Regions from separate parts of the Pseudomonas sp. ArH3a genome, predicted to be linked through region 1. Evidence: predicted binding sites of a transcription regulator. Region 1 holds the regulator's gene; each other region holds the start of a gene.

Region 1 (4,537 bases):
GGCTTCACTGGCAGGCTTGTCGGCCACCGGCGCCGCCGCAGCTCGCGCAGGTGCCGGGGCGGCTGCAGGGGCTGGAGCGGGTTTGGCGGCAGCCGGGATGGCGGCCGGTGCGGGTTTCGCCGCTACCGGGGCGGCAGTCGCCGCAGCGGCCGGGGCCACTTCGGTGAACTTGCCTTTGCCGTGCAAATCATCCAACAGGGCTTCGAACTCGTGATCAGAGATCAGCCCGTCGCCCGCTGGTGCCGCACTGGCAGGTGCTGCACCGGCGACTGGGGCTGCGGCGGTCGCGGCAACTTGCGGCAAGGCTTCAGCGACAAACGTGCCTTTGCCATGCAGCTGGTCGAGCAACGCTTCGAATTCGTCGTCGGTAATGTCGTTGCTGGCCGGGGCCGCTGGCGCTTTCGACTCGGCGGCGGGTGCCACCACGTCAGCGGCGAACTGGCCTTTGCCATGCAACTGGTCGAGCAGGGATTCGAACTCTGCGTCGGTGATGTCTTCGCTGGTCGGCGTTGCGGGCGCAGCAGGCGCTTGCGGCGCTTGCGGCGCCTCAGCCTCGGCCTTCACCGCACTGAGGGAGTTGAGCAACTGCTCGAACTCGCTGTCGGTCACATCCGCTTCCGGCTCAGCAACCGCAGCAGGCGCTGCTTCCACCACCGGCGCAGCCGGGGTGGCGGCAGGTTCTGCCAGGCGCGCCAGGGCGGCCAGCAGTTCCGGCGTGGCCGCTGTGATCGGGGCACGTTCGCGCACTTCGCTGAACATGCCGTTGACCGCATCCAATGCTTCCAGAATCACGTCCATCAGTTCCGAGTCGACGTGGCGCTCACCCTTACGCAGGATGTCGAACACGTTCTCGGCGATGTGACAGCACTCCACCAGCTCATGGAGCTGGAGGAAGCCGGCGCCCCCTTTTACAGTGTGAAAACCGCGAAAAATTGCATTGAGCAGGTTCGCATCATCCGGTCGACTTTCCAGCTCGACCAGTTGTTCGGACAGTTGCTCTAAAATTTCGCCGGCCTCTACAAGGAAATCCTGAAGGATTTCTTCATCGGCGCCGAAGCTCATGTGGGTGCTCCTTAGAAGCCTAAACTGGATAACAGGTCATCTACGTCATCCTGACCTGACATAACGTCTTCACGTTTATCGGCATGAATCTGCGGACCTTCACCCTTGGCGAGATGTTTTTGTGGATCTTTTTCCGAGAGGATCGCTTCGCGGTCATGTTCGATGCCGGCAAAACGATCAACTTGGCCGGCCATGAGCACCAATTTGAGCAGGTTGCTTTCCACTTCGGTGACCAGTTGGGTCACGCGTTTGATCACCTGACCGGTGAGGTCCTGGTAATCCTGGGCCAGCAGAATGTCATTGAGGTTGCTGGCAACCGTACGGTTGTCCTGCTCGCTGCGCGACAAAAAGCCGTCGACCCGACGCGCCAAATCACGAAACTCTTCGGCCCCCACTTCGCGACGCATGAAGCGGCCCCAGTCAACGCTCAGGGCTTGTGCTTCGGTGGTCATGCCATTGACCAAGGGCGTTGCGTTTTCCACCAGGTCCATGGTGCGGTTGGCCGCCGCCTCTGTCAGCCTGACCACATAGGACAGGCGTTCGGTGGCATCGGTAATTTGCGAAATTTCTTCGGCCTGGGGCATGTGCGGGTCAATCTGAAAATTGACGATCGCACTGTGCAGCTCGCGTGTGAGCTTGCCCACTTCCTGGTACAGGCCGCGGTCACGGGTCTGGTTAAGCTCATGGATTAACTGCACCGCGTCGCCGAACTGGCCTTTTTCAAGGCTTTCAACCAACTGGTGAGCATGCTTTTTCAGGGTCGACTCAAAGTCTCCCTGTGACGTTTCTTTATGCTCCATAGCTCCCCCGTGGCAGCATCAATGACCGATGCGTTCGAAGATTTTTTCGATCTTCTCTTTCAAGGCCTGTGCAGTGAATGGCTTGACCACGTAGCCGTTTACCCCAGCTTGGGCGGCTTCGATGATCTGTTCACGCTTGGCTTCGGCGGTCACCATCAACACAGGCAGGCTGCGCAGTTTTTCATCGGCGCGCACGTGGCGCAGCAAGTCGATGCCGGTCATGCCCGGCATGTTCCAGTCGGTTACCAGAAAGTCAATGCTCCCGCTGTTGAGGATCGGAATCGCCGTAATGCCGTCATCCGCCTCGACCGTGTTAGTGAACCCAAGGTCACGCAACAGGTTTTTTATGATCCGCCGCATCGTTGAGAAGTCATCAACGATGAGGATTTTCATGTTCTTGTCCAATTCGACCTCCAAGCAGTCTTAAACGCGCCCAGCACCTGGACGCGCCATTTCAATCAACAGGCGTTACACAAAAAGGACTGCCCAGGGCACCACGCAACGAACCCGCGAAAGCATGCAGCCTTCGCGGTAGCGTCTGCAGTGTCCCCACACTGCCTGTCAGCGCGTGCGCCACTCTCCCAATCGCCCCCGCAAGCGGGCTGCGCACTGGCTGTGCAACTGGCTGACACGCGATTCGCTGACCCCCAGGACCTCACCGATTTCCTTGAGGTTCAGCTCTTCGTCGTAGTACAGCGACAACACCAGTCGCTCACGCTCCGGCAAATTGGCAATCGCGTCCGCCAACGCCCCCTGGAAACGTTCGTCTTCCAGGTCGCGCGACGGCTCCAGATGTGCACTCGCGCCATCCTCGTGCAGCCCTTCGTGTTCGCCGTCCTGCAACAGGTCGTCGAAACTGAACAGGCGGCTGCCCAAGGTATCGTTCAAAATCCCGTAGTAATCGTCGAGACTCAATTGGAGTTCGGCCGCAACTTCATGATCTTTAGCGTCACGACCGGTTTTTGCTTCAATTGAGCGAATTGCGTCACTGACCATTCGCGTGTTGCGGTGTACCGAACGCGGCGCCCAATCCCCTTTACGCACCTCATCGAGCATCGCGCCACGTATACGAATACCCGCATACGTCTCGAAACTCGCGCCTTTGCTCGCGTCGTATTTGGTCGACACTTCGAGCAAACCAATCATGCCGGCCTGGATGAGGTCTTCGACCTGCACGCTGGCGGGCAGGCGTGCCAGCAAGTGGTAGGCAATGCGCTTGACCAGCGGCGCATAGCGCTCGATCAACTCGCCCTGGCTGTCACGTGCCGACTTTTTGTAAAGGTTGTAGCCGCTGGCTGTCATAGCACCGGTCCTGCGCTCGTCTGATGCACCAATCGCTCGACGAAAAACTCCAGATGCCCCCGAGGGTTAGCGGGCAACGGCCAAGTATCGACCTTCTGAGCAATAGCCTTGAACGCCAATGCGCATTTGGAACGAGGGAACGCTTCGTAGACTGCACGCTGCTTTTGCACAGCCTTGCGTACACACTCGTCATAGGGAACTGCGCCCACGTATTGTAGGGCGACATCGAGGAAGCGATCCGTGACCTTGGTCAACTTGGCGAACAGGTTTCGCCCTTCTTGCGGGCTTTGGGCCATGTTGGCCAACACGCGAAAGCGATTCATGCCGTAGTCACGGTTAAGCAATTTGATCAGGGCGTAGGCGTCGGTGATCGACGTAGGTTCGTCGCAGACCACCAGCAACACTTCTTGCGCGGCGCGCACAAAGCTGACCACCGACTCGCCGATCCCGGCGGCGGTGTCGATCACCAGCACGTCGAGGTTGTCGCCGATATCGCTGAACGCCTGGATCAGGCCGGCATGCTGCGCCGGGCTCAGGTGCACCATGCTCTGGGTGCCCGAGGCGGCCGGCACGATACGAATGCCACCGGGGCCCTGCAGCAGCACATCGCGCAGCTCGCAGCGGCCTTCGATCACATCGGCAAGGGTATGTTTGGGTGTCAGCCCCAGCAGAACGTCGACGTTCGCCAGGCCCAGGTCAGCATCCAGCAGCATGACGCGACGGCCAAGCTCTGCCAGGGCCAGGGACAAATTCACTGACACGTTAGTTTTCCCGACGCCACCTTTGCCGCCGGTCACCGCGATCACCTGTACGGGATGCATGCTGCCCATTTTATTTCTTTACCTTGTCTTGCTTAGACGCAGGCTACATGGCTTGGCCGCGTGAATCGCTTGCAGACCATCGATGTAGGTACATTTCACGGTGTTCATCCCGCCTCAACCGACCCGTTTTGCCGGGTGGTGGTAAAGGTCGGCGAACATATCGGCCATCGCTTCCTCGCTAGGCTCTTCTTGCATTTGCACGCTGACAGCACGGCTGACCAACTGATGACGGCGCGGCAGATGCAGATCATCCGGAATCCGCGGCCCGTCGGTCAGGTAAGCAACCGGTAATTCATGACTGATAGCCAGGCTCAGCACTTCGCCCAGGCTCGCGGTTTCGTCGAGCTTGGTGAGGATGCAACCGGCCAGGCCGCAGCGCTTGTAGCTGTGGTAGGCAGCGGTAAGAACCTGTTTCTGGCTGGTGGTTGCAAGCACCAGGTAATTCTTCGACTTGATGCCACGCCCGGCCAGGCTTTCCAGCTGCATGCGCAGCGCCGGGTCGCTGGCTTGCAGGCCGGCGGTGTCGATCAGCACCACGCGCTTGCGCAGCAG
Region 2 (4,537 bases), 400 kb from region 1:
CAGGAAGACCCGGAACTGTTCGAAATCCAAATTACCCGTAGACACTGATACCGCCTCTAAAATCGTAAGACCGCCAGGGAAAAAGCCCCTTAGCCATGATCTGCTGCCTTGATCCGGTCGACTACCCGGGATGCCAGGTCATCAGGGCGGAATTTGGCCAGAAAGTCATCAGCACCGACCTTCTTGACCATCGCCTGATTGAATACACCCGACAACGAAGTATGCAGGATGATATGCAACTTTTGCATGCGTGGATCGTTGCGAATCTCGGCCGTGAGCGTGTAGCCATCCATTTCCGGCATCTCGATGTCGGAGATCATCATCAAGAATTCTTCTTCCGGCTTCTTGCCTTCATCCACCAGCTTACGCAGGTAATCCAAGGCCTGGCGACCATCGTTGAGGGCCACCACTTCCACACCCACGGTTTGCAGGCAACGGCTCACCTGCTTGCGCGCGACCGAGGAGTCGTCCACGGTCAGCACGCGCAACGAGATCGCCTTGTGCGCCGTCTCAGCGTCGACGACACCCACCGAAATGGATTCCGAGGTCGGCGCCACTTCGGCGAGGATTTTCTCCACGTCGATGATTTCGACCAACTGGTTATCGACCCGCGTCACCGCCGTGAGGTAGTGATCGCGGCCGGTGCCCTTGGGCGGCGGATGGATCTCCTCCCAGTTCATGTTGACGATGCGTTCCACCGAGCGCACCAGGAAACCCTGGGTCTTGGTGTTGTATTCGGTAATGATCACGAACGGGCTCTGGCGGTCCTGCAAACCTGCAGAACCGGTGGCCAAGGCCAGATCAAGAATGGGGATGGTCGCACCACGGATGTTGGCCACGCCACATACCACCGGACTGGACTTGGGCATGATCGTCAGTTTGGGGCACTGCAGCACCTCCCGCACTTTAAACACATTAATGCCATACAGCTGCTTGCCATCGAGGCGGAACAGCAACAACTCCAGGCGATTCTGCCCTACCAGCTGTGTGCGCTGGTTTACTGAATCCATTACTCCTGCCATGCCCAGACTCCTACGCTAAAACCTAGAGGTACGAAGCGTACCCAACACAAAACGGCACGAGCTTTGCTATTTATTGATTTATGAACTTTAAAACGACAGTTTCCCGACGCCTGCCACGGTACCGCAGATTGCTCTGCGTCACGATGGCGTTGCTCGCCTTGAGCTCGGGCACGGCGGCCCGTGCAGATAATGTCACCTTGCCTGATCTCCTTATCGGCGTCACTCAAGGCTTTCTTGAGTTCACTGTAGAAGATTATTTGGCGACCACTCAGACGCCTGGCCGTTATGAAATCCAGGTCAGCCAATTGGACCCGCGCCTACGCATGCCAATGTGCGACAAGGAATTGACAGCCACCCTGGAAAGCCCCGCCCAGCCCATCGGCCGCGTGACGGTAAAAGTGCGTTGCGACGGCGCTTCGCCCTGGACCGTATTCGTACCGGCCCAGGTCAAGCTGTTCCGCGATGTAGTGGTCGTCACACGCCCGCTCAAACGCACCGGTATCATCGGTTTTGAAGACGTTGCGCTGCGCGAACGGGACATAAGCCTGATCAGCCAGGGCTACCTCACCTCTGTGGACCAAGCCGTCGGGCAAAAACTTACCCGACCAATGGTCACCGACCAGGTGATAACGCTCGTCCACCTGGAACAGGCTGAAGTGATTCGCAAGGGTGACCAAGTGGTGATTTCGGCCAGCAGTGGCGGGCTGATGGTAAAGATGCCAGGCGAAGCGCTGTCCAACGGAGGGATGAGCGAACAGATACGAGTCAAGAACCTCAACTCCAATCGCGTGATCAAGGCTCAAGTTACCGCGCCGGGCCAAGTCGAGGTAGCTTTATAGATCACTGGTATCAAGCGTCAGGTTTTCCTACACTGTGCGTTGGATGTCGACCTGTACAGGTTTATTGTCATTCGAGCCTAAAGTTTGTTCGGGTATGGCCGAAAACATGGCAAGCGTCCAAATACCCAGAGGTTTTTTTATCATGGTCATCGATTTCAGTCGTTTGAATAACACCCCGGCATTGCCCGGCAATACGCGCACCAGCGGTGCCAAGGACAGCGTAGAAGCCAAGGCCCAGCCAGCGCCCGCCGCCAAGACCGAACAGGCCAGCGCCAGCCAAAGCGGGGAATCGGTACACCTGAGCAATGAGGCTCAACAGTTGCAGAAGGTCACTGACTCGCTGCGCGACCAACCGGTTGTCAATAAAGCCCGCGTGGCCGAGTTGAAACAGGCAATCGCCGATGGCAGCTATAAAGTCGACAGCAACCGTGTAGCCAGCAAGCTGCTTAACTTCGAAGCCGAGCGCTAGGCAAAGGCCTGCGCAGGGCTTTTGGACGCTTAAAACCCAAGGCCAGCCATGCACCACGACGAACATTTGCTTGAACTGATCATTGATGATCTGGCGCCGACGCAACATTTGCTCGAGCTGCTGAAAGAAGAATCCCTGGCACTCTATGGCCGGGACATGCGCTTGCTGGAAGAAATTCTGGCGCGCAAGCAGTCGCTGATTGTGCTGCTGGAGCAGCATGGCAAAAAGCGCAGCGAGATTCTCATCAGCCTCGGCCTACCGGCTGATCACGACGGCCTCGCACAACTGGCTAGCCACTCCTCAGTCGGCGATCAGTTGCTGGCGCAGAGCACCGCACTCAACCAATTGCTCACCGAGTGTCAGGACGCCAACCTGCTCAACGGTCAGTCGATCCAGCTGCAGCAAGCCACGACCGCCAACCAGTTGCGCATACTTCACGGCGGAGAGCCTCCGGCCCTTTACAACGCCCAAGGCTCAACCTCGCGCCTGGTCAAGCCAAGCACCCGCAGCCAGGCCTGACACTGGTTTACAGCGCGCCCTATCCAAGGCGCGCTACATGCTGGCAAAATGCCGGTTCTTGCGTGTAGTCGTATTTTGTCTGGAGATGGAAGAACCGTGTTCAACGCCCTTAATGCGGAAGATGCCCCGCAGCCACCCAAGGTGCTCACCACGCCTCTGGAAATCGCCAGCACGTTGCGCATGCTGCAAGAAAGCCATGATCCGCTGATCATCACTTTCCACGAACGCAGCCAGCGCTTCCAAAGCTACTTGGTGGACGTTGACCGGGACAGCAAGACGCTGGCCCTGGACGAAATGATCCCCCGCGACGGTGAACGCTATCTTGAGAATGGCGAACCGTTCCGCATCGAAGGCTTTCATGACGGCGTACGCGTCGCCTGGGAAAGCAATGGCACGCTGACGATCAGCGAAAAAGACGGCCATCGCATCTACACCGGCAGCATGCCCGACGAAGTGGTCTACCATCAGCGTCGCAATGCTTTTCGCGCCGCCTTGAAGCTGGCGCAATTGGTCAACATCGAGCTGGGTGGCGAGAAACTCAAGGCGCCGATCAGCGGCAAGTTGCTGGATATCTCCGCCACCGGCTGCAAATTGCGCTTTGAGGGCGATATTTCCGAGCGCCTGCAACTGGGCCAGGTCTACGATCGCTTTATCGCCGCCCTGCCCTTCGGCAGCATGACCACCTCCGTCGAGCTGCGCTACTTGCACCTCGAAGACAAGATCAACACCACATTCGCCGGTGTGCGCTTCCACAACATGAGCGGCCTGGTGCAACGGCAGGTGGAGCGGTTTGTGTACCAGTTGCAGCGTGAAGCGCGGCGCTTTGACAAAGACGACGACCTTTAAGCCTTAAAGGTCGCGGCAAAAAAAACGGGCAGATCCTGATGGGATCTGCCCGTTTTTGCTTTCAGGGGCGTGCCCTGCTCAAGTCATGAGGATGCTCGTCCGGTCCCAGAGGCTCCGGCGGACCTTCAAAAGCCGGCTCATCCGCCGGTTGTTGCGGATCAGCTTCAGGCTCTGGGTCCGGGACAACGGTCTGCATTTGCTCCTGTACCACGGCTTCGTCTACTCGCGGGTCCAGGCACGCCACCAGCGGCGAGCTGGACATGCTGTCGGGCATCGCCACGTGGTGCAGCGGCGCATCGTCCACCTGATGCAGGTTGGTCACCGCCTTCGGCCGGATACGCCACACCAGGATCAACGCACACAGGCTGAAAAACGCATACAGCATGTGGCTGCCGAATAGCTTCATGACCACACCAGCCAACAGCGGCCCAATACTTGCGCCGATGCCGTAGGTCACCAGCAACATGGCGGTCAGCGAGACCCGACGATCGCCTTCAACATGGTCATTGGAAAACGCCACCGCCAGCGGATACAGGCAGAACTGCACCAGGGAACACAGGAACCCGGCCACAAACAGCACTTCCAAAGGCACTTTGGTCAACACCGCCAACGGCAATGCAGCCACCGCCAGGCACAAGGCAAAGCAACGAATCAGCAAGGCTCGATCATAGCGGTCCGATAACCAACCCAACGGCCACTGCACCAACAGCCCAGCAAAAATGCAGCTACCCATAAACAGACCGACTTGCTCGGTGGTCAGGCCTTGCTGCGAGGCATAGAGCGGCGCCAAACCGTAGAACGAACCGACGATCAACCCTGCGCCCAACACCGTGCTCAGTGAC
Region 3 (4,537 bases), 3.2 Mb from region 1:
CCAGGCGATGCTTGAGGCTGCCGGTGGGGTGGCTGGACTCATCCTTGAAATACAACTCGATACCCGGCAACCCCGGCAATGGCAGAGGGATCAGGTGCGTGTCGGCGCTGCGTTGAAAGTCCGCTTCAATAATACGGATGGCTTCGCGGGCCCAGGTACGGTGGTCACTCATAGGGTGCGTCTCTAAAGATTTCAGCCCTGATTTTAGGGGGTTTCCTACACTGCACACAGATACAGTGACGTCTCAATTAGTCACACAATTGCTAGGCTTTGACGCAACATCAACTCTGCCCGCCCCTTATAACAAATAAGAATATAACTTTTGTTTTAACAACTAACCGTACGGGTTAGGGTACCCACCTATTGAACCTTGATTGGAGAGCATCCCTTGCCTCTGCGTAGCACTTTCACCCGTTTCTTCCAGCTGGAAGCCGCCAGCGGTCTGTTGTTGATCGCCGCTGCCGCCTTGGCGCTGATCATCAACAACTCACCGTTGTCGCACCTGTACAGCGCCTTCCTTGACGTACCGGTGGTGGCACAAATTGGTGCGCTGAAAATCGCTAAGCCCGCTCTGCTGTGGATTAACGACGGCCTAATGGCTCTGTTCTTCCTGCTGATCGGCCTGGAGGTGAAGCGCGAGCTGCTCGACGGCCACCTGTCCAAGCCATCGCAAGTGGTCTTGCCCGGCGCTGCGGCCATTGGCGGCATGGTGGTGCCGGCACTGATCTACTGGGCAATCAACAAGGACTACCCTGCCGCGCTTTCCGGCTGGGCGATCCCGATGGCCACCGATATTGCCTTCGCACTCGGCGTGCTGGCCCTGCTGGGCAAGCGTGTGCCGGTGTCGCTGAAACTGTTCCTGATGACCCTGGCCATCATTGATGACCTCGGTGCGATCATCGTCATCGCCGTGTTCTATTCCGCCGACCTGTCGGGTGCGGCCTTGGCGGGTGCAGGCGCCTGTTTGATTGCCTTGATTGCGATGAACCGCCTGGGCGTGATCAAACTTGGGCCGTACTTGATCATCGGTCTGATCCTGTGGGTGTGTGTGCTCAAAAGTGGTGTACACGCCACCTTGGCCGGTGTGACCTTGGCGTTCTGTATTCCGCTGCGCACCAAGAACGCCGAAACGTCGCCATTGCTGACCCTGGAACACGCCCTGCACCCGTGGGTGGCTTACGCCATCCTGCCGCTGTTCGCGTTTGCCAATGCTGGCGTGTCCCTCACCGGGGTCAGCGTGGAGAGCTTCACCCATCACGTGCCTCTGGGCATCGCGGCCGGCCTGCTGATCGGTAAGACCGTCGGCGTGTTCGGCCTCACCTGGCTCGCCATCAAGACCGGCCTTGCGGCCCTGCCCAGCGGCGCGAACTGGGGCCAGGTGTTTGGGGTGGCGATCCTGTGCGGTATCGGCTTTACCATGAGCCTGTTTGTCGGCTCCCTGGCGTTTGTGCCGGGCGCCAGTGAATTCGCCGGGGAGGATCGAATGGGGATTCTGACCGGGTCGATCCTGGCAGCGTGTATAGGTTATGCGGTGACGGCGATGGCGAGTCGCAAGAAAGCCTGAGCGTTCTGAAAGCACTACCAAAAACCCCAACCGGTCACCCGGTTGGGGTTTTTCTTTTTCCGCAGATGACACTTTTCTCAAACGCCTAAAGACTTCGCGCTCGCCGCCGACTAGTGATTGTGGCGCTCCAACTGTCCCCGCCCGGGACACACGCCCGAGAATGCTCCCCAACGCGTTTCCAGCCCGAGCGAAAACCCCATGTTCCTGAGAAATATGAGAATCGCCGCCAGAGCCTTTATCGGCTTCGCGGCTATTGCGTCGCTGAGTGTGTTTCTCGGTCTGTTCGCCCTCAAGCAGATAGGCGAAGTCCAGTCACAGGCTGCCGACATTCAGAACAATTGGATGCAGCGCGTCAGGCTCCTGGCCCTGGCCAATGCCTCGCTCGACCGTTTTCGCCTGGGAGAAATGGCGCACATCCTGTCGTCTGGCGATGCGGACATGCAGACCTATGAAGACAAATCCGCCGGCCGCCTGAAAAGCGTCAAGGAACAGCTCGCGCAATATGCAGCGCTGCTGCGCACGCCTGAGGAACAATCACGGCTGGAGGTGTTCAACCAAAGCCTGGATGCCTACGCGAAGAACCACACCGAAATGCTCAAACGCTCACGCTCAGGCGATAAGGCCGGCGCCCGCGACTTTCTCAACAGCATTCGAGAAAGCTATGAGCAGATGACCAAGAACTTCGATCAACTGATAGACCTCGCCAACAAAGGCGCCGAACAAGCCGGGCAGACCTCTGTAGGCGCCTACCAGCATGCGGTGAGCGGCATCACGATCGTCATTCTGCTGGTGAGTGGCGGCACAGTGCTGGTCGCCTGGCTGCTGACCCGAAGCATAACCGGGCCGATCATTGAAGCCGTGCAGGTGGCCGAAACCATCGCCAAGGGCGATCTCACCCAGCCCATCAACCCGACAGGCAACGATGAGGCCACTCGCCTGCTCAGGGCTCAAGAGACCATGCGTAACAACCTGGTGCAGACCCTGCGGCAAATCACCGGCTCATCCAGCCAACTGGCCGCTGCGGCCGAGGAGCTTAACGCCGTGACCGCCGAGGGCAGCCGCGACCTGCAGCAGCAACATGGGGAGATCGAGCAAGCGGCCACGGCCGTCACCGAGATGACCACCGCGATTGAAGAGGTGGCGCGCAATGCCGCCTCGACCTCCGACCTTTCCCAAGAGTCGCGAAGCATCGCCTTGAAAGGCCAGCAGCGCATGGTCGAGGCGTTGAATGCCATCCAGGCGCTGACCCGTGGTGTTGAGGTCAGCTCCAGGCAAGTCGGTGGCCTGGCTGAGCAAGCCAAAGGTATCGGCAAAGTACTTGATGTGATCCGCACCATTGCCGAGCAAACCAACCTGTTGGCCCTGAACGCGGCCATCGAAGCGGCGCGTGCCGGTGAGGCCGGGCGTGGTTTTGCGGTGGTCGCCGATGAAGTGCGCGCCCTAGCCCACCGAACGGCCCAATCGACCCAGGAAATCGAACAAATGATCGGCAGTATTCAGACCAATACCGCCAGCACCGTCCACACCATGCTCGACAGCAGCACCATGACCCAGCAGACCCTGGCGTTGGCCGAGCTGGCTCAGCAAGCGCTGGCGGATATCCTGGCGGCTAACGATGAGATCAACGACCGTAACCTGGTGATTACCACGGCGGCGGCAGAGCAGGCCGACGTTGCACGGGCGGTTGATCGCAACTTGCTGAATATTCAACAGCTGTCGATTCAGTCGGCGCAAGGCTCGACCCAAACGACGGCCGCCTCGCAATCCCTCGCCAGCCTGGCGCATGAATTGAACACGATGGTGAAGCACTTTCAGGTTTGAAGTGAGGCTTTAAAACTTCACAATGCCTGACCGAATGCTACCCCCTCGCCACAGGCAAACTTCGACATACTCGGCCCTCCATGAGTTGGGCCTTAAATCCAGCAAAAAAAACCGCCCGACTAAGGGTGTTTTATTGCCTGCGTTTCTTGCGCTACCGGAGAAACCCATCAGACATTTCCCACGAGTCGCCAGGATTGCCTTGCAGCAAGTGACGCACTAGTCTCCCCCATTCGCTGACACTCAGCGATCAGGCGTCGCGGCCTGTTAACTTGATGCATAATTGCCATCGCTTTTCGTCAGCCACTCCTATGGCTGACGCTTCGTGTTATGGCAGCTGTGCGCGGGATACCTTCGGTATGCCGAGTTCCAAGTTCTCGGTCCGCGAACCTGCGTACAGCTGCCACCTTCCATCGCGTCGCGGCGATCAGGGGCGGCTCCACCCATGTACAAGGTCACACCGAACCCACCTCCGTTAGACACTCAGGCACTGCGCCACCCAATGGTTACGAACCACTGTTTTCGATTAACTCAGCCGCCGACACAGAGGCCTTATTGGTAAATGCATACGAAACCCTGATAGGCGCAGGCGGGCTGACCTCTGATTTAGCAGAAACAACGGACGGAAAACTACGCAGCCAATTGTTAGCAATTGGGCAGCTACTCGGACTGGCGGGACTGTTAGTAGATCGTGCAATGGAGCAGCGGTGCCCGACATAACAGAGCTAGAAATGTTATCGGCAATCCCAGCCCACAAAACCAAAAAACCCCAACCGGTTACCCGGTTGGGGTTTTGTGTTGCTACGGCCGACGCTTAACGCGTAACGCGGCTGGTACCGTCAACGGTCATGATGCGTACGCGATCGCCGATGCGGAAGATTTCATTTTCCTGCACGGCTTGTACGTAGGCGCGCATGCTGCCGTCGTCTTCGCGAACGGTGATTTCCACGCCCTGGGTACGGGTCAGGCCTTCTTCGGTGGCCGAGCCCAGCAGGCCACCGGCTACGGCGCCGATCACCGCGGTGACGATACTGCCACGGCCACCGCCAATGGCGCTGCCGCCAACGCCGCCGATGACTGCGCCAGCAGCGCCGCCGATTGGGGTCTTGGTGCCTTCGATTTTCACCGGACGCAGGGATTCAATGGTGCCCATGC
Region 4 (4,537 bases), 2.4 Mb from region 1:
GATACAGCGACAGACCCACCAGCAGGGTCACGATCCCCAGCAGGCACAGGCCGGCGAGCAGGGTGATTTTCCATTGAATGGAGAGCTGTCTGAGGGGCATCGAGGAGCATCCTTAACCTGAAAACGCAGAGAGCCTCTGTATCGGCCGTTATTGTTGCTTCTTTATTATTTAAACGTTCAATTTAATGCTGAAAGCGACGCCGCTTTTTGACATGCGCGCCCGCCTGCTGCAAAGTGCGCGCCCTCTAATAAGACCTCCTAAAGCCTGCACGCCGGCAGCCAACCCCATGGCCGCTCGGAAGCGGGCATGCCTGTTTTTATGTTTCTGTCTTGAGGTAACCATGATTAACGCAGTCATCGCCGCGGTCGGCACCATGCTGGTGCTCAGTTTGTCCCGCGTGCATGTGGTCATCGCCATCATTGTTGGCGCCCTGGTGGGTGGCTTGACCGGTGGCCTGGGCATTGAGGCCACGCTCAAGGCCTTCAACGGCGGTTTGGGTGGCGGCGCGACCGTGGCGTTGTCCTACGCCTTGCTCGGCGCTTTCGCGGTGGCGATTGCCAAGTCCGGCCTGGCCCATGCCCTGGCGGACAAGGCGTTGACGCTGGTGGACCGCCAGGAAGCCACCGGCGGCAGCCACGTCAAATGGCTGCTGATCGGCCTGTTGTGGGTGGTGGCGATTGCCTCGCAGAACATCCTGCCGATCCACATCGCATTTATCCCGCTGCTGGTGCCGCCACTGTTATACGTGCTGACCAAGCTGCAACTGGACCGCCGGCTGATCGCCTGTGTAATGACCTTCGGCCTGATCACCCCGTATATGTTCCTGCCGGTGGGCTTCGGCAATATCTTTCTCAACCAGATCCTGCTGGCCAACGTGGCCAAGAGCGGCGTGGACATCAGCCAGGTCAACGTCACCCACGCCATGGGCCTACCGGCGCTGGGCATGGTGGTTGGCTTGCTGGTGGCGGTGTTTGTCAGTTACCGCAAAAAACGCGTGTACGACCTGGAGAAAATCGAGCGGGTCGAGCAGGTGGCAGTGCAGTACAACCCGCTGACCCTGCTGGTGGCCGGGCTGGCGATTGCTTCGGCGTTCATCATTCAGCTGTGGCTGGACTCGATGATCATCGGCGCCCTGGCTGGGTTCCTGATCTTTTCGGTGTCGGGCATTGTGCGCTGGCGCGAAACCGACGATTTGTTCACCGAAGGCATGAAGATGATGGCGATGATCGGCTTCATCATGATCGCCTCCTCGGGCTTTGCCGAAGTGCTCAAGGCCACCGGTGACGTGCGCTCGCTGGTGGAAGCCTCGGCGGCGTTTATCGGCCACAGCCGTGGCGTGGGCGCGTTGCTGATGTTGCTGGTGGGGCTGCTGGTGACGATGGGCATTGGTTCGTCGTTTTCCACGGTGCCGATTCTTGCGGCGATTTTTGTGCCGTTGTGTGTGCAACTGGGGTTCAGCCCGCTGGCCATTGTGTGCATCGTCGGCACCGCAGGTGCGCTTGGCGATGCTGGCTCGCCTGCGTCGGATTCCACCCTCGGGCCGACCTCTGGGCTCAATATTGATGGTCAGCACCATCACATCTGGGACACAGTGGTGCCGACCTTCTTGCACTACAACATTCCGTTGTTGGCGTTTGGGTGGCTGGCAGCGATGACCCTTTAGTGCTTGCAGGCGTGTAGCGACACCCTCGGTGATTGAGGCTAAACAGAGAATTTGCCTGAAGGTGCTCTTTTTTATGTAAGACCTTTCTCTATTCGGCACTCAGGCAGCATCTGTGCGGTATTTGGGTGGCAAGGGTCTTTACATTCTTGAGCATCTTATTCGCCGCTCAGGTACACCGATGAAAACGCTGATCCTTTTCCTAGCCATCCTGACCATGGCAGGCTGCACCACGGGCCCGAAAAACCTCATCGCAAAAAACGGTTACGCCATAGACACCACACATGAGTCCCAAAGCCAGAACGAACGGGTCCGTCATTTAGTCCTGCATTACACAGTCCTTGACGACCACCACTCCCTTCAAGCGCTGACCAGCGGCACCGCCAGCGCTCATTACCTGGCTTTTACTACGCCGCCCACGCACCACGAACTACCCGTAGCTCTGCAGTTGGTGCCGGAGGGGAGGCGCGCCTGGCACGCCGGGGTCAGCCAATGGGCAAGCCGCAATAACCTTAATGACACGTCTATCGGCATCGAAATCGTCAATGCTGGCTTTATCGAGGGACCCACCGGGCGGCTATGGTTCCCGTACACGGAAGCACAGCTGACGTTGGTCAAGCGCCTCTCAGCAGACTTGATCAAGCGTTATGGCATCGAGCCGCAAAATGTGGTCGCTCACAGTGACATTGCCCCTTTGCGTAAATCAGACCCCGGCCCGTTATTTCCCTGGCAGGCATTTTCCGAACACGGCATAGGCGCTTGGCCCGACGCGGCCACTGTACAAAAGCACCTTGCCAAGCGCCCTGAGTCCCAACGGGTTGAAGCCGGTACGTTGCAAAAAGCCCTTGCTGCTTATGGCTACAAAATTGCGCAAACCGGAGTGCTGGACGAAGAAACCCGCCAAGTGTTTCGCGCGTTCCAAATGCATTTTCGTCCGGCTGGTATCTCGGGTATCCCCGACGCCCAGACCGAGGCTATTGCATTGGCCCTGGTGGAAAAATACAGACCCTGAGCGCCAAGGAGTACCGACCTGAAGGGTGAGCTCGGCGACACGTCGTTTGAGTCCTTTAGAATCCAGGCAGTTGGCCGTTAACCTCTCAAGTCGCCCCTAATAAGAGAGAAATGCCATGCGTCTGAGCTTGAAGGCCAAAGTCCTGTCCCTCGCCGTCGTGCCGGTGTTGTTGTTTGCTGTGGTCATCAGCCTGACCACCGTGTGGATCCTCCAGGGCCAGGCGCGCAACGAGGTGGATGAAACCCGCCAGCGCCTGCTCAACAACGCCAAGGCCACCCTGCAAAGCTATGTAGAAGTGGCCATGACCACCGTCAAACCGCTCTACGACGCTGCCGCCCCTGGTGATACCGCCGCGCGGGCTGAGGTGGTCAAGTTGCTCTCCAACACCACCTACGGCAAGGACGGTTACTTTTTCGGCTACGACTCCGAGACCATTCGCCTGTTCAAGGGCAACAGCCCGGACGGCGTGGGCAAGAGCTTCAAGGACAACCGCGACCCTAACGGCGTCTACGTCAACCGCGACCTGGTCAAGGTCGGCAAGGATGGCACTCACTACCTGCAATACAGCTCGACCCAGCCCGGCCAGAGTGAACTGGTGCCCAAGCTCGGCTACACCGAATACCTGCCCAAGTGGGACATGGTGATTGGTACCTCGGTGAACCTCGATGGTATCGAAGCCCAGGTGGCGGTGGTCGAAGCCAAGGTTGAGAAACGCATGGAAGGCGTGCTGCTGAGCATTCTTGGTGTCGCTGTGGTGGTGTTGCTGGTGATTGCCGCCGTGGGCATGGTGACGGCCAATACCATCCTGCGTCCGTTGAGCTTGATGAAAGCCAACCTCGACGATATCGCGGCGGGCGAGGGTGACTTGACCCGCCGTCTGGCGATCACCAGCCAAGATGAACTGGGCGATCTGGCCGGTGCGTTCAACCGGTTTGTCGACAAGATCCACGGGCTGGTGCGCCAGATCACCGAGATGACCTCGCAGCTCACCGGGCTGGTCGGGCAGGTGTCTGAGCAAGCCCAACGCTCGGAAACCGCGATGGAGCGCCAGCGTCACGAAACGGACCAAGTGGCCACGGCCATTAACCAGATGTCCTCCGCGGCCCACGAAGTCGCCCGCAGTGCCCAGGGCGCCGCCGTCGCTGCGCAACAGACCGACGCCGAGGGCCAGGCGGCCAAGCGCGTGGTAGACGGCAGCATCGCGCAGATCCATGCGCTGGTGAACGACATTCGCAGCAGCGGCGTGTCCCTCGACAGCCTGCAGCAGGATGTGTCGTCGATTGTCAGCGTGCTCGGGGTGATCCGCTCGATTGCTGAACAGACCAACCTGCTGGCGCTCAACGCCGCCATCGAAGCCGCGCGGGCCGGTGAGGCCGGGCGCGGTTTTGCCGTGGTCGCCGACGAAGTGCGCGCCCTGGCCAGCCGCACCCAGACCAGCACCCAGGAAATCCAGGGCATGATCGACCGCCTGCAAAAAGGCACCGAAGCCGCCGTGGACGCGATGCGCCGCTCCAGCGATGCCGGCGACGGCACCTCGGCCCAGGCCAACCAGGCCGGGGCGTCGCTGGACACCATGGCCCAACTGATCGGCACCATCAACTCAATGAACGCGCAAATCGCCAGCGCCGCCGAAGAGCAGACCGCCGTGGCCGAAGAGATCAACCGCAGCGTGCATCAGATAGCCGTGGCGGTGGACAGCGTGGCCGACGAAACCCAACTGGGCGCCCAGACCTCACGCAGCCTGGCGGATTTGGGCCAGCGCTTGGGGCAATTGGTGGGGCAGTTCAGGATCTGATCTTCAGTGCATGGCCGGCAGCAGGTCATCTGTATCAAGGTCTTGAGGATCGTGCTCTCCGTCGAGATG

What was found. The regulator FliA, encoded in region 1, starts transcription of late flagellar genes. The targets are predictions, from matches to a motif close to CTAAAGTTTNNNNNNNNNNNGCCGNTAA.
Region 2: a site for FliA is predicted at 1,939-1,966, ahead of flgM (flagellar biosynthesis anti-sigma factor FlgM). Genes of this name have one in related genera too.
Region 3: a site for FliA is predicted at 1,650-1,677, ahead of K0P33_RS08335 (methyl-accepting chemotaxis protein). Genes of this name have one in related genera too.
Region 4: a site for FliA is predicted at 2,727-2,754, ahead of K0P33_RS12185 (methyl-accepting chemotaxis protein). Genes of this name have one in related genera too.

What each region holds. Positions count from the first base shown of each region.
Region 1 is NZ_CP080330.1:5,014,283-5,018,819, forward strand. It holds gene K0P33_RS22870 (chemotaxis protein CheA) at 1-1,062, opposite strand, end outside; gene K0P33_RS22875 (protein phosphatase CheZ) at 1,074-1,862, opposite strand; gene K0P33_RS22880 (chemotaxis response regulator CheY) at 1,881-2,255, opposite strand; gene fliA (RNA polymerase sigma factor FliA) at 2,424-3,164, opposite strand; gene fleN (flagellar synthesis regulator FleN) at 3,161-3,994, opposite strand; gene flhF (flagellar biosynthesis protein FlhF) at 4,100-4,537, opposite strand, start outside.
Region 2 is NZ_CP080330.1:5,410,236-5,414,772, forward strand. It holds gene cheR (protein-glutamate O-methyltransferase CheR) at 1-45, opposite strand, end outside; gene K0P33_RS24795 (chemotaxis protein CheV) at 90-1,022, opposite strand; gene flgA (flagellar basal body P-ring formation chaperone FlgA) at 1,103-1,861, shown strand; gene flgM (flagellar biosynthesis anti-sigma factor FlgM) at 2,004-2,330, shown strand; gene K0P33_RS24810 (flagellar protein FlgN) at 2,379-2,849, shown strand; gene K0P33_RS24815 (flagellar brake protein) at 2,946-3,695, shown strand; gene K0P33_RS24820 (MFS transporter) at 3,757-4,537, opposite strand, start outside.
Region 3 is NZ_CP080330.1:1,853,599-1,858,135, reverse strand. It holds gene K0P33_RS08345 (PLP-dependent cysteine synthase family protein) at 1-172, opposite strand, end outside; gene nhaA (Na+/H+ antiporter NhaA) at 389-1,564, shown strand; gene K0P33_RS08335 (methyl-accepting chemotaxis protein) at 1,763-3,385, shown strand; gene K0P33_RS08325 (glycine zipper 2TM domain-containing protein) at 4,197-4,537, opposite strand, start outside.
Region 4 is NZ_CP080330.1:2,650,260-2,654,796, forward strand. It holds gene K0P33_RS12170 (methyl-accepting chemotaxis protein) at 1-100, opposite strand, end outside; gene K0P33_RS12175 (Na+/H+ antiporter NhaC family protein) at 345-1,664, shown strand; gene K0P33_RS12180 (N-acetylmuramoyl-L-alanine amidase) at 1,843-2,673, shown strand; gene K0P33_RS12185 (methyl-accepting chemotaxis protein) at 2,789-4,468, shown strand; partial or broken gene K0P33_RS12190 (flagellar basal body rod C-terminal domain-containing protein) at 4,492-4,537, opposite strand, start outside.